DNA from 2 places in the Pseudoalteromonas sp. MTN2-4 genome. Region 2 is predicted to be linked to the other one. Evidence: riboswitches for the same ligand, from Rfam matches in the RefSeq annotation. Region 2 holds a riboswitch; the other holds the start of a gene.
The links. Region 2 has a riboswitch for lysine ahead of lysC (lysine-sensitive aspartokinase 3). Riboswitches for the same ligand answer to the same signal wherever they lie in the genome.
Positions count from the first base shown of each region.

Region 1: another riboswitch for lysine. It lies ahead of dapA (4-hydroxy-tetrahydrodipicolinate synthase); the one in region 2 lies ahead of lysC (lysine-sensitive aspartokinase 3).

Region 1 is NZ_BTGK01000005.1:52,266-59,536, forward strand. It holds gene ACGHEH_RS13190 (TraB/GumN family protein) at 1-351, shown strand, start outside; gene ACGHEH_RS13195 (hypothetical protein) at 491-1,111, shown strand; gene ACGHEH_RS13200 (hypothetical protein) at 1,210-2,133, opposite strand; gene ACGHEH_RS13205 (hypothetical protein) at 2,215-3,138, opposite strand; gene ACGHEH_RS13210 (hypothetical protein) at 3,220-4,275, opposite strand; lysine riboswitch at 4,459-4,651, shown strand; gene dapA (4-hydroxy-tetrahydrodipicolinate synthase) at 4,766-5,650, shown strand; gene ACGHEH_RS13220 (2,3,4,5-tetrahydropyridine-2,6-dicarboxylate N-succinyltransferase) at 5,662-6,402, shown strand; gene ACGHEH_RS13225 (PLP-dependent decarboxylase) at 6,402-7,271, shown strand, end outside.
Region 2 is NZ_BTGK01000003.1:421,734-429,004, forward strand. It holds gene ACGHEH_RS10725 (sodium-dependent transporter) at 1-525, opposite strand, end outside; gene lysC (lysine-sensitive aspartokinase 3) at 719-2,065, opposite strand; lysine riboswitch at 2,147-2,320, opposite strand; gene nhaD (sodium:proton antiporter NhaD) at 2,451-3,698, opposite strand; gene ACGHEH_RS10740 (hypothetical protein) at 3,847-5,109, shown strand; gene ACGHEH_RS10745 (hypothetical protein) at 5,096-5,647, shown strand; gene ACGHEH_RS10750 (ATPase) at 5,644-7,271, shown strand, end outside.

The DNA.
Region 1 (7,271 bases), on a different contig from region 2:
CAACTTGAAATGATGAGTTCACTAGGCGTAAAAAGCGACTTGATGATAAGCACTACGCTTTCGCAATTAAAAGATGTTGAACACTACTTTCTAGATTTGGTTAATGCCTGGAAAAAAGGTGATATGGACACCTTAAACAAGTATTACCAACTAAGCTTTGATGATTCAGACTATGGTAAGTTCAGTGAAGAGGTAATGCTGACTCAGCGTAATAATAATTGGGTTGAGCAATTAGCTCCAAGATTAACAAAAGAGTCGTTATTTATTGCTGTGGGTGCCCTTCACTTACCTGAAAAGCATGGCTTAATCACTCAATTAAAAGCACAAGGCTTTAATGTAACTCGCTTATAAATCAGTTAGTTAAAAAGCTACCGCTAAGGCAATCGCATTTCTTTTCGCTGTTGCCTTAAAAATTTTTTAAATTCTTTTAAACCTTTTTCAACCCACCTGTCGTCTAACTTATTAAACAACATCAATCAGGGTGACGACGATGAAAAAATTATTATTAGCTGCTTTAACCTCTGCTGTTATTTCTGCGCCAGTTTGTGCCGAAGACACGAGAACCATTGAACAATCATTTAATCTTGAAAACAGCACTGAATTAGAAATCGATTTTCCAGTCGGCAGCCTAGAAATGACGAGCTACGAAGGCGATCAAATTCAAGTCACAATTCGTTTAGAGCCAAAAGATAATGATGGCTGGTTTACTGACAAAGTAGACTTAAGTGCAGTACAACTCAAATCTTCGCGTCAACGCCAAGAGTTATCACTGTCTATTGATGATGATAATTTAGAGCAAACTTGGGAGGTCAAAGTGCCTAAAAGTATGCGTCTAGATGTTGAAGTCGGCGTTGGTAAAATTGAAATACAAGCACTTGAAAATACAGCGGATGTTGAAGTTGGTGTGGGTAAAGTGCGGATCGACACAGCCATTGATGACTTCAAACAAGTAAACCTTGAATCTGGTGTAGGAAAAACGAGTCTATCAGGCTTTGTAGGCAAAGCGCAGTCTCATAAGAAAATGGTCAGCTCACAAACAGAATACTTCGGCTCTGGGCAATACAACTTAGAAGTTGAAGTGGGTGTAGGCAATATCAAAGTGCGCCACTAAGCCACGGCACTTAAATTAACAAACTCCCTTTGCCCGGCCTTGCACCGGGCTTTTTGTTGAAGACTATAAAAGCCTTTTCCTAAATACTCTTATTTCGTTTATTCTGTCATCTCATCAACTATGGTCACTGTGCATCTATCACATTGCAACCCGGCATTTAATAACGCTTCTAGCCTTCTTAATACAAGATGATCTATTCTTTTATTCAGCAACTGAATAAAAGCTAGGTGATCTTTGGTCACATTGTGCCTGCCACTTAACAGCTCTTCAGCCGCCCCTTTAAGCTTAACGGTACCATCTGAGTCTACGGGGATTTTAATGCCATTGGGTAGATAAAACTCAACAACCTCAACTTTCCCTCTAGGATTGGAGTAAAGTGTGATTCTGTACCCATCAGGAGTGCTAAAGTGAAGCGGTCGATTTACTTTGGCCACAAAATCATTGCAATGCTGCCTCATCTTTGATGGTTCTCGCTCCAATGGAGCACCTTCTTGACCGCAAGTAGTGTCATAATCAATGAAACCCCATTCATCTACAATAACTTCACTCCCCAAGTCATTGAGAGCACGGTTGCGGTACTCTTGCACAACTTCTTTGTTGCTGTATTTTTCTATAAATTGCTCGGTTGCTACCCTAGGTGAAACGGCACGCTCTATATCTGCCTTTGCTGCACCATGGATGCCTGTCTCACTTATAAAGCGTATACGCGTTACCGGATGCAATATATCTTGGCCATCTGGGCCTTCTGCCCATTCTTGGTCTTTATATACGTGAAATTTAAAATGCGTGACCGTGTTGCTGGTGTCAGATTGAATAACATAGTTGAGTATGGCACTGTCACTGTCTAACAGCGCTTCTGGCGCATCATTTTCTGCTAAAAAACGACTATATTCACGTTGCTTGCTAACTTGACTGCATAAGGCCGAGCCCGTGTCCCAACACCCTATGACTTCTAACTTATCTTTACCGAATGATAAAAACGATATAAACAATAGAGTTGATATAAGTAATTGCTTGATCATTTCCTTTATCCTCAGCCCGGCCTTGCACCGGGCTTTTTGTTAAAGGCTATAAAAGCCTTTTCCTAAATACTCTTATTTCGTTTATTCTGTCATCTCATCAACTATGGTCACTGTGCATCTATCACATTGCAACCCGGCATTTAATAGCGCTTCTAGTCTTCTTAATGCAAGGTGATTCATTCTTTTATTCATCAGCTGAATAAAAATCAGGTTATCTTTGGTCACAGTATACCTGCCACTTAACAGCTCTTCAGCCGCCTCTTTAAGCTTAACATTACCATCTGAGTCTACGGGGATTACAATGCCATTGGGTAGTCTAAACTCAACAACCTCAACTGCTCCGTTGGGGTTAGGGAAAAATATGATTTTGTACCCATCAGGAGTGTTAAAACGAAGCGGTCGGTTTACTTTGGCCACAAAATCATTGCAATGCTGCCTCATCTTTGATGGTTCTCGCTCCAGTGGAGCACCTTCTTGACCGCAAGTAGTGTCATAATCAATGTAACCCCATTCATCTACAATAACTTCACTCCCCAAGTCATTGAGAGCACGGTTGCGGTACTCTTGCACAGCCTCTTTGTTGCTGTATTTTTCTATAAATTGCTCGGTTGACACCCTAGGTGAAACGGCACGCTCTATGTCTGCCCTTGCTGCACCATGGATGCCTGTCTCACTTATAAAGCGTATACGCGTTACCGGATGCAATATATCTTGGCCATCAGGGCCTTCAGCCCACTCTTGGTCTTTATAAACTTCGTATTTAAAATGCGTGACCGTGTTGCTGGTGTCAGATTGAATGACATAGTTGAGTATGGCACTGTCACTGTCTAACAGCGCTTCTGGCGCATCATTTTCTGCTAAAAAACGACTATATTCACGTTGCTTGCTAACTTGACTGCATAAGGCCGAGCCCGTGTCCCAACACCCTATGACTTCTAACTTATCTTTACCGAATGATAAAAACGATATAAACAATAGAGTTGATATAAGTAATTGCTTGATCATTTCCTTTATCCTCAGCCCGGCCTTGCACCGGGCTTTTTGTTAAAGGCTATAAAAGCCTTTTCCTAAATACTCTTATTTCGTTTATTCTGTCATCTCATCAACTATGGTCACTGTGCATCTATCACATTGCAACCCGGCATTTAATAGCGCTTCTAGTCTTCTTAATGCAAGGTGATTCATTCTTTTATTCATCAGCTGAATAAAAATCAGGTTATCTTTGGTTACATTGTACTTGCCACTTAACAGCTCTTCGGCCGCCTCTTTTAACTTAACGCTACCGTCTGGGTCTACAGGGATTTTAATGCCATTGGGTAGATAAAACGAAACAACCTCAGCTTCTCCGTTGGGGTTAGGGAAAAGTATGATTTTGTACCCATCAGGAGTGTTAAAGTGAAGCGGTCGGTTTGCCCTAATAGTCACTTTTTGGGCTTGTGTATAATCTACTTTCGCCTCAAGACCAGCACTAATAATCCCTTCAATACCTGACTCTACATTGCCTGCTATCGATTCTGTGGTAGAAATTAGCAACTCGATCTCTTTTACTCCCGAGAACATACCAATACTGACCATAAAATCATGGCAATTTTGCCTCATGTTCCAAGCCTCTCGCGCTAACACATGAATACCTGTCGGCCCGCAAGCAGAGTCATAATCTATATACCCATTGGAGTCTCTAATAACCTCACTTCCCGAACCATTAACAGCCCCTTTGTTGCCGTATTTTTCTATAAATTGCTCGGTTGCCACCCTAGGTGAAACGGCACGCTCTATGTCTGCCTTTGCGGCACCATAAATGCCAGTCTCACTTATCATGCGTATACGCGTTACCGGATAGAACATATCATGACCATCTGGGCCTTCTGCCCATTCTTGGTCTTTATATACGTGAAATTTAAAATGCGTCACCGTATTGCTGGTGTCAGATTGGATTACATAGTTGAGTATGGCACTGTCACTGTCTGACAGCGCCTCTGATGCGTCAGTTTGTGCTAAAAAGCGACTATATTCACGTTGCTTGCTAACTTGACTGCATAAGGCCGAGCCCGTGTCCCAACACCCTATGACTTCTAGTTTATCTTTACCGAATGATAAAAACGATATAAACAATAGAGTTGATATAAGTAATTTACTGGTCATATTTCCTTTCCTTATTGAATAACCAACTAATAATTTTACAACAAAATTAAAATAAATGTAACAATTACACTTAAAAATCAAACAAACGTTGATTATAACGAAGATACTTGACACCTAGACGGCTAAAATGTTTCAATGCCGCCTCACCCTATTTGAGCGCAGTGGAGCATTGACTCGGCTGCCAGGGCTGGAAGAGGTGCGTTATTCAGGTAGCGCGGTTGAGGAGAGCAAACTCCATTGATGCCGTAGCGAGGGGAATTAACGCCGAGAAGCAAGCGTATTTGCTAGACGTTTACTTCGGGCGACTGGGCTGAATCCCAGCGACTGTCACCAATTGCGCAAGGCGCAAGAATTTTGGTGGAGAGCTTCTGGTCTTAGAATAAATAAGGCCAGTTTGCCTTATCTTTTTTAAGTCCATTGCTCTTCGAATTTTAATTGTTCGAAGTATGGACACCCTCCTTACTCCGAACATGCTATAAGTTCGGTAGAGATGAAATCACAATACGATTTATCCAACTATCCTTTATGGACAGCTTTGGTGACGCCTTTTGACGCGCAAGACCAAGTTGACTTTGACACACTCACAACACTCGTTCGTCAGCAAGAACACGCTGGCAATGGCATTTTGTTGCTTGGTAGCACAGGTGAAGGCTTAGCCCTTACCCTGCCTGAACAACAAGCGATTGTTGAATTTGTTTGTAACTTGACCCCTAACGTCCCCCTTATGGTCGCGGTAGGTGGTATCAACTTACAAGAACAATTAGCTTGGGTTGAGTTTTGCAATCAGCACCCTATTCACGCTTACCTACTTGGTTCACCGCTTTATGCTAAGCCGGGTGTAATTGGTCAGACTCAGTGGTTTGATGCATTACTTAACGCCACTGACTTACCTTGTATGCTTTACAACGTACCGGGTCGCAGTGCCGTCGAAGTGTCACCACAAGTACTAAAGAATCTTGCACACCACGACAACTTATGGGCGTTAAAAGAAGCCAGCGGTGACATCAGTAAATTTGAGCAATTCCGTGAAGCTGCACCTGAACTGGCTATTTATAGCGGCGACGATGGGTTGATCCCCTACTTTGCTCAGGCAGGCGCAAAAGGCCTTGTCTCTGTTGCAGCCAATGCTTGGCCAGAGCAAACCGCTGAGTTTGTGCGTCGCGCTTTAGCAGGTACTTATCCGAACTTATTCACCACCTGGACGCAAGCTGTAAATAGCTTGTTTAGTGTCGCCAACCCAATTCCTGTGAAAGTGCTCATGCACCAACAGGGAACTCTGGCAACACCGAATCTTCGTCCTCCTCTTACGCACCTAGAACTGCAATGTAATGCAGCGATTGAGCGTGCAAACGACACAATTTTATCTTGGAATTAAGGCAGTAAAACATGAGCTGGTTAGAACTATTAAACAATTTAGAAAACGGTAGCGTACGTGCGGCAACTCAAGACGAGCAAGGCAACTGGCACGCCAACGTGGAAGTAAAACAAGGCATTTTAGAAGCATTCAGAAACGGCACGAACGTTGAGTTCCCAGGTGGCTTTGTAGATAAAGACAACTTAGCACCACAAGGTTTCAATGCAGAACAAAACGTACGTATGGTACCAGGTGGCTCAAGTGTACGTCGCGGCGCCTATGTGGCCTCAGGCACCATCATTATGCCACCAGCGTATGTAAACATAGGTGCATTCATCGATGAAGGTACTATGGTAGACAGCCATGCGCTAGTTGGCTCATGTGCACAAGTAGGTAAAAACGTTCACCTAAGTGCAGCTGTGCAACTAGGTGGTGTATTAGAGCCTGTTGGCGCTAGCCCAGTTGTGATCGAAGATGATGCGTTCATCGGCGCTGGTTGTGTGATCGTTGAAGGTGTGGTTGTTAAGAAAGGGGCTGTACTTGCACCAGGTGTCCGTTTATCTGCAACCATTCCTGTTTACGACTGTGTGAACGAGCGCGTCTTAGAAAAAGGCGAGCCAATTCCTGAGAATGCGATTGTTATTCCGGGCTCTCGTCCGTCTTCAAGTGCATGGGGCCGCGAGCAGGGCTTAAGCATGTCATGTGCTTTAATTGTTAAATACCGCGATGAGCAAAGCGATGCGTCTTTAATCCTTGAAGAGGTATTACGCTAATGAGCTTTTTGAGCACACAGCTACGTCAGCATATCACTGCGATCAGTGAGCAGAACGACACACCGTTTTTTGTCTATGACCTAGATGCGTTATACGCGCATTTGAAACCACTGACAGAGCAATCTGTGGTGAAGTTATGGTATGCAGTTAAAGCCAATCCACTTTCTAAGGTGATCCAAACTTTAGATAAAGCGGGCTTCGACTTTGACGTAGCAAGCAGTGGCGAACTTGACCAAGTATTGCGTCAAGGCGTGGCTGCTAACCGTGTGCTCAACACCGGACCTGCTAAATCTAAAAAGCAGATCCAACACTTTTTGTCACAAGGTGTACGCACTTTTGTGGCAGAAAGCTTAAATCAAGTAGCTTGGTTAAACCAAGCTGCGACAGAACATCAGGTGCAGTTGCGCATTCTACTGCGTGTGCAATTGCGCTGGCCCGATGGCGAAAAGAACCCACTTGGTGGTGACAGCTTAACACCATTTGGTTTAGGGCTTGAAGAGTGGCAACAGCTGAGTATTCAAGACTATCCTGCACTTAACTTTGTTGGCCTGCATATTTTCCAATGGGGCAATATGCTTAGCACCGAAAAACTGGCAGAGCTGTGGTCGCAAATGGTCGCGCCACTGACCGATTTGGCAGCGCAACTCGGATTTACATGCCAAATTTTAGATTTAGGTGGCGGTTTAGGTATTCCTTACACTACCGATGCTGATCGCCTCGCTTGGCCTAAATTAGTCGATGCACTGGCAACCATTAAAGCCGCGGCTGGGGTTGAAGAACTGTGGATGGAGCTAGGCCGTTATGCGGTAGGTGAAATCGGCCATTATGTAAACCCTGTGGTTGAGCAAAAGCTTAACTATGGTGAGCAC
Region 2 (7,271 bases):
GGGCATTAATCTTCTCGACCATGCCTCTATACCAGACTTAACACCTTGCAAAATGATACTGGCAGTAAGCAACAACATAAGCGGGGTGAAAATGAAATTCCGCAATGTTGAGTCACCTTTTAAGAATTCTGCGAGTTTATTTAGTTCTAATAGCCTTGCAAGTGGTTCAAGTGAAAAGGACAGCATCCAACCAGCAACGATCGAATAAAAACTTAACATCACAATGGCACCACATAGGCCAACATAACCTGCAGCAGCACCCACTTTAGGATTGCTATCCTGCCATGCTTGTTTAAGTGCTTTAACTGGATTAGATTGTGCTTGGTGACCTATGTACAACTCAGTGTACAAAGCTGGTAATGCCAAAAGAAATATAACCACAAAGTACACTAATAAAAATGCACCACCACCATGGTTTGCAGCTTGGGTAGGAAAGCCCCAAATATTTCCAAGCCCTACAGCAGCACCAGCTGCTGCCAAAACAAAGCCTAGGCGACTTTGAAAGCCATCACGCAATTGAGCCATTTTGATATCTTTATGTTTTTGTTATAGACACGTGAGTATACGCAAGTTAAAACCCTTTGCGAAGCAACTGAGTTTAATAACATAGAGTTTATAGTTATGGTACTGACACTTTCTATCAAAAATTTGCATTAAAAAAGCGAGCTGAGTATTAATGCTCAGCTCGCTTGATAGAATTTAACAATGAAACGCCTTCTTAACACGCTTCTAGCAGTTGCGCATGTATCGACTGAACAACGTTATCTGATTCACTTTGTTCAACTAAAAAGCACAAATTGTGTTTACTTGCACCATGGCAAATTAATCGAATGTTAAAGTTTTTAAGTACATTCATAAAATTCACTTCGTGTTGACGAAGCTGGATCTCAGAACCAATCAGGGCAACCAAGGTCAGATTTGTCTCTACAGTTACATGACAGAATTCACTCAACTCTTCTAAACACGCTTGATCAAGTTCAGGTCTAGATGAACTCAATGCATTATCAAGTGTGATGGCAACACTGATCTCAGAAGTAGTGACCAAATCCACCGAGATATTATATTTACTTAAAATGGTAAAAATGCGTGCCAAAAAACCACTCGCCAACAACATTTCTGGGCTTTTAAGTGTCAACAGTATTTGGTTCTTTCGTTGTGTTACAGCTCTGATCCCAGCTTTTGATTCGGTTTCTTTTTCAATCCAAGTACCACCGGCTTGAGGTTCGCGACTAGAACCAACAAAGACCGCTATACCGCTTCGACTCGCAGGCAAAATGGTTGCTGGGTGTAATACCTTTGCACCGAATGTGGCCATTTCAGCCGCTTCATCAAAGCTCAATCGAGCAATCGGTGACGCTTTTTTACATAAACGAGGATCTGTGCTGAATATGCCTACAACATCTGTCCATATCTGTACGCTTTGTGCACCTATCGCTTCCGCCAATAATGCGGCGCTGTAATCTGAACCACCTCTGCCTAGCGTGGTTGTTTGCCCATACGTATCACTGCCAATAAAACCTTGTGTTACTAATACTTTGTCTGCAAGTTGTGGCAATAAATGCTGCTCTGCTGCGTTTGCAGTTGCACTCACGTCAGGCGTCGCTTTCCCAAACTGGTTATCAGTTTTAAGTACTTGGCGTACATCAAACCTATCAGCAGCAACCCCTTGATTACGTAATACTTGAGTGAATAGAAAAGAGGATAGTCGCTCACCGAAGCTAAGCATTTCATCACATTGCTGTGCACTTAACGCAGGTAGTTCAGCAAGCTGTTCAAACTCGCTAATTGTCTGAGAGAAGCCGATTGCTAAGTCTGCATCTAGTGTCAGTTTTTCTAAAATGGCGTCCTGGATATCAAGTACAGCTTTAACCAGAGTTTTACGCTCTGCTAAATCAGCTTTTTGCTGAGTTAGTGTCACTAGGTGATTAGTAACACCTGCACTGGCACTCACTACTACAATACGTACTTGATTATCATCATGAATAATTTGTGCACAGCGATGCATTGCTTCAAAATTGGCGACACTTGTACCACCAAACTTAGCAACTGTGAACTGGGAAGTCATTTTATCTCCTTTATGAACACTGTGTGTTCAACATCAATAAGGAGAACTCGGCAAGAATATACGGATAGATTTGATATGCTCATTGCCAGAAGCTCTCCACCATAAATCGGTGACAGTTCCGAGGATTCAGCCTCGTAAACCGAAAAATAACAGCGACGTACTGAAATTCTTCTCGGCGAACACTTCCCTCACTGACTGTCATCGGTATACGTCACCTCAAACCAGCTACCTAAGTTTCGCGCCTCTTCTGTTTATTTTGCGTAATCTAAGCTGAACTTAGGCAAAATAAAACCCGCACAAACGCAAGTTTGTGCGGGTTTTTAAAAAGTAACTTTTAGACGTCTAGGTGTCAAGTACTGTTTTAACTAATTTGTACTTAAAGCTTCTAAATCATCATGCCTGCGTAATAAGCACCTACATAACCTACTGAATAAGCTATAAGTAGATAAAAGAACATACGTAAGTAGCTAACAAATGTAAGAGCTTTAACCTTGTTCATTGCAATAATGCCTGCGGCAGAGCCGATGATTAGCATTGAACCACCAACCCCCGTTGCATAGGTAAACATTAGCCACTGCTGTGTAGACATAGTGATATCAGCTTTTAAAAGTGCCGCAGTTAAAGGCACGTTATCTACTGCTGCAGACATAATACCAACAATATAATTCGCATACTCGGGTTTAAGGTAATCATACAACTGAGTGAATTTAACTAAGAAACCCACTTCTTTTAGTGCACCTACCACAAGTAAAATACCAACGAAGAACAGCAGCGTGTCGTATTCTATCTCGCGAATGTAGTCAATAATTTTACGGTTTACGTCTTTTTTACGCATTAAGAACTGAGCAACTAAGAACATCAGAGACAAGCCAAATAACATGGTTAATAAAGGTGGCACTTGATACTCAACACTCAAGAATAAAGTTGAAAAGACCGTTAATGCAAAAATACACGCTATTGTTACATCCGTTTTCTCAATCCGACGTGTTTGTTCTTTTTCAAACACAATCGTTTCATTCATGCCAAAAGACAGCAATGTAGCCAACACGACTACGCTCACAATCGCTGGAGTCACGAGCAATAATAAGTCTGGAATGGTTACTTTATCGGCAAGAAATATCATAAGTGTTGTCACATCGCCTGTGATCAATGATACTCCTCCTGAGTTGACACTAAATATGATTAAAGTTGCATATTTAATAAGCTTCTTTGGGTCTAATTTCAGCGACATAACAACAGCTAATGAAATGAGCGTTGCTGTAATATTGTCTGAAATTGACGAAAATACAAAAGCGGCAATGCCAACCAGGAACATGAGTTTACGTTCGCTGATTTGTGATGGCATGACACGGTGCACGATATTTTGTATAAAGCCTTTAGAGTTTAGATAAGCAACGAAAGTCATGGTGGCCATTAAAAATAGCCACAAGGTTGCTATCTCTAATATGTTGTGGTTTAGCTCATGTTGCACATTTTCTGGGCTTTGACCATGTATCGGAGAGATAAAGGCGATAATCCAACATAAAGTACCAAAAAAAAGTGTAGTTTTGGCCTTGTTTACATGGATTATATCCTCTATAACGATGAGCACAAAAGCTATCGCTATCAGTGTTAGGATTATAGTAGTAACCATAATGCGTAAACAACCTGTGTTTAAAAATTAACAAAAATGGTGGGTAACGTAAGTCGGCGCAGATTCTAGCATTATAGGTATATGTAAGCTATCAATATAAGTATAAAATACGGTCTTTTTTCACAAAAAAGACACAAAGTGGAAAAATATGATCCCAGCGAATAAAGTTTTAAATACGCTCACTGAACACTGGTCTGCCATTGAGCTTTTGTTTAAACGTTTCAAAATGACTGATTTCAGCATCAAAGACGTTCAAAACATCATAAAAAACAAAAATCCTCATTGGAAAAGTGACAAAATATTCAAGGAAACTAATAAATTATTAAATCAGGAAATAATCATACCACTGGCTAAATCGTCACAATTAGAAATCAACAGAGCGATTGCAGAGTTCATCAGTTTTTTATTGCAAGAAGAAGACTTAGGACTCGCTGCAGAAATAACGGTTTTGGTTACTGATCTGGAACGACTCGGTAACCGCCTAGCACAATCCGGTGAAGATGGAGACTTTACTGAGTTACGTCGCTTTAGCCGCATTATGGACGAGCGAGTGCGTAAAATCGTCAAGCTGTTTAAACACAATGAAAACGCCATCTTTAACATTGTAGAGCAAGCAAAGTCTGATACTAGCCATGTTTCACTTCAAAAACGTTATAAAGCCGTGATAGAGGCATTCGACGAATATATTGAGCCTATGCTGGAAATGGTCGATATTCGAGGTGACTTTCATCGCTGCTTTAACCGCATAGAAATGCAAATTAGTGCTCAGATAGAACACATTGAACTCTTTGGCCGTGGAAGTGTTGATAAGCGCATGCTAGAACAACTTCGTACTCGTATTCTTGATATGCACCTAGTTGGTCGAGAAAGTCTGCGTAAGAGTGCTGATATGCTGATGCCATTGCGAGAAGAACTAAGACGTAACAACCTGATTACCCGTCAGGCATCTAAAGTTCTAGGTCTTATTCGTAAAAACGGCGTTGATCGAACAATTAGTGCCGTACAGCCTGAGTTTGTCTCTGATATTCAACGTTTTTCATTAGGCCAACAACGCCACATGGTTGCCTATATGGCAAGCCTAGTAGAATTTGAGCATGACGAATACGAACTCCCTGATCAAACCGACGTACCAGCCTATCAAAGCCCAAATATTCCAGATTACAATAATGTAAGAACAACTTTCGCAAAAACAGGCAAAAAACGAACGGCGATTTTAGGTTTCTTATCTGAACAGTACCCAGATCTCGAAGCCGATGAAATGCTGTTTTTATATCAAAAGTTAATCAACGATACAGATCTCGAATTACAACAGGACGAACAGCGTACAAGCGTTTCTATTTCGGGACAGACATTCAAACTGTATCCATTTAATGCCGCCAACAAGCAAGAACAAAAGAATGACAAACATTAATTTAACTGATTTATCAGAATTACAAGCCATCAATAAAAAATTGGTTAGCGGGTATCACATCAGCGAGCAAGACACCACCTTATGGCAGCAACTAGACCAAAACATTGATGCTTACCAAGCCTTATTTACTGCGCTAGGCCATGACCTTATTCATGATCCCCGAGGCTTTTACTATTTAGGTAGTGACGAGAGCACTCCAAACATGGGGAAGATTTCTCGTGCCATTGCATTAACTATCTATATTCTTATCGAGCATTATGCTAACCAAGGTAAAGATCCCCTTCGTGCCCTATTTAATAACATCGGCGACTTAGAGCTAATGCAAACGTTGGTACAAATGAATAAACATCTGTTTGACCAGCTCGAAATTTTTTCAGGCTCAGAACTTCGCAAAGACGTGTATTTACGCATGGTGCGCTTAGGGCTGGCTAAAGAAGTTGAGCAAGGCTTTATATTACTCGCGCCAGTTTATAGATATATAGATGCATTAATGGAAGTAAATGATAATAACTTTGACGAACTCGAGGAAGAAGTATGAGTAAGTTATATGGATTAAGTAAGCTTGCACTGTTAAATACGGCGGGCTATGCAAAATGTGTGATCCCGCTAAATAAGAGTGCCTCTATTTGTGCGCCGAACAATACTGGTAAAAGCTCGGTGATTAATGCGCTGCAATTTCCGTTGATCAACGACCTGCGTTTAACTGAATGGGATGGTCACGATTTAGAAGAAACACGTAAATTCTACTTCTCAAGCGATCAAAGTTACATTTTACTTGAAGCCAATCTACCCCACGGTGATGTCGTCATCGGTGTTGCAGGTTTAGGCAAGATTGCAGGTTATGCCCACCAGTTTTTCTGCTACCCGGGTAAGCTAGATTTAAACGACTTCACGCAAGACAAAAGTATTATTAAATATACCAAGCTGTTCAATCACCTTGAGAGCAAAGGCAAAAAAGCGGTCGAGTTAAAAGCACAAGAGCTAAATGCCCTACTCATTGGTGGCGCAACGCAATTTGATGGTGATATTAACTTGAAAATGATCCCATTAAATAACGTGCAGGATGCGTCTATTTATAAAGAGATTTTCAGACGAATTTTGAACTTGCATAAGTTAGGTGCTCAAGACGTAAAACGCTTTATGCTGCGTGTATTTGAACGTCATATGTCAAACTCAAAAGTCGATTTTTATGAAGTATGGCGTCGCGCTTTTGATAAAGTAAACCACTCTCGTCGCGAACTTGCTGCCCTTGAGTCAATGCAAGAGCCCATTGCAGCCCTTGAACAAATGCTAGATAGCGAGAGCGGTATAAAAGGTAAACTTGCCGCCTACGCCCCTAAAATTGATATGTCACTGGTTGAATTTGCCGATTATCAAGAATCACAAATGAGTGAGCTTGAAGCTCAACTAGAAGACATAGAGCAAGAAAAACACGACTTCGAACAAAAACAACAACTTTACTTACAACAGTCAGGCGACATTGCCCGCCGCCAAGCACAAATTGAGCAGTGGTTTATTGACTACTCGGCCCTTAAAACTGAGTTTGAATTAACCAATCACGCGACCTTAAAAACCAATCTGCAATTACTTAAAAAAGAATACGAGCAGTTGTCGTTTTCTATTAATAGCGCTCAAGGGCAAAGCTTACATACCCTTGATTATCGTATTAACGAGAACAACAAGCAGATCAAGAGTCTGAAGCTGCAACTTAAAAACCTTGAGTTCAATTTGTTTACTCGTATGCGTGAAGATCTGTCTTTAAAAGAAGTAGAAGAAATTTCTCGTATTTTGAATCCAGATATTCTGAGCTTTGCGACGACTAGCCAAGGTGAAGTTGACATTCATGACGAAGACGCCTTCGGTGAGTTCTTAGCCAACTTATCTAACAGCGTAAAAGGTGGTGAATTAAAACTGCCTGGTGCAACCATTAAGCTTAAAAAGCTCAGCCCTGTGCAAATGCAAAGTGGCGAGAACAAAGCGCAATTAAAAGCGCAGTTAGAGTCTTTACAGCAATCGTTAGTCGAGCTCAAACAACAGCGTGAAGTTGCAGCAAACGTTGTACAAAAGCAGCAAGAGCGTGATGCCTTATATGACGAACTAATGGCGCTAGAAGCAACACTTAAACGCTTTGAACAATACCAAACCATGCTGCAATCTGTTGA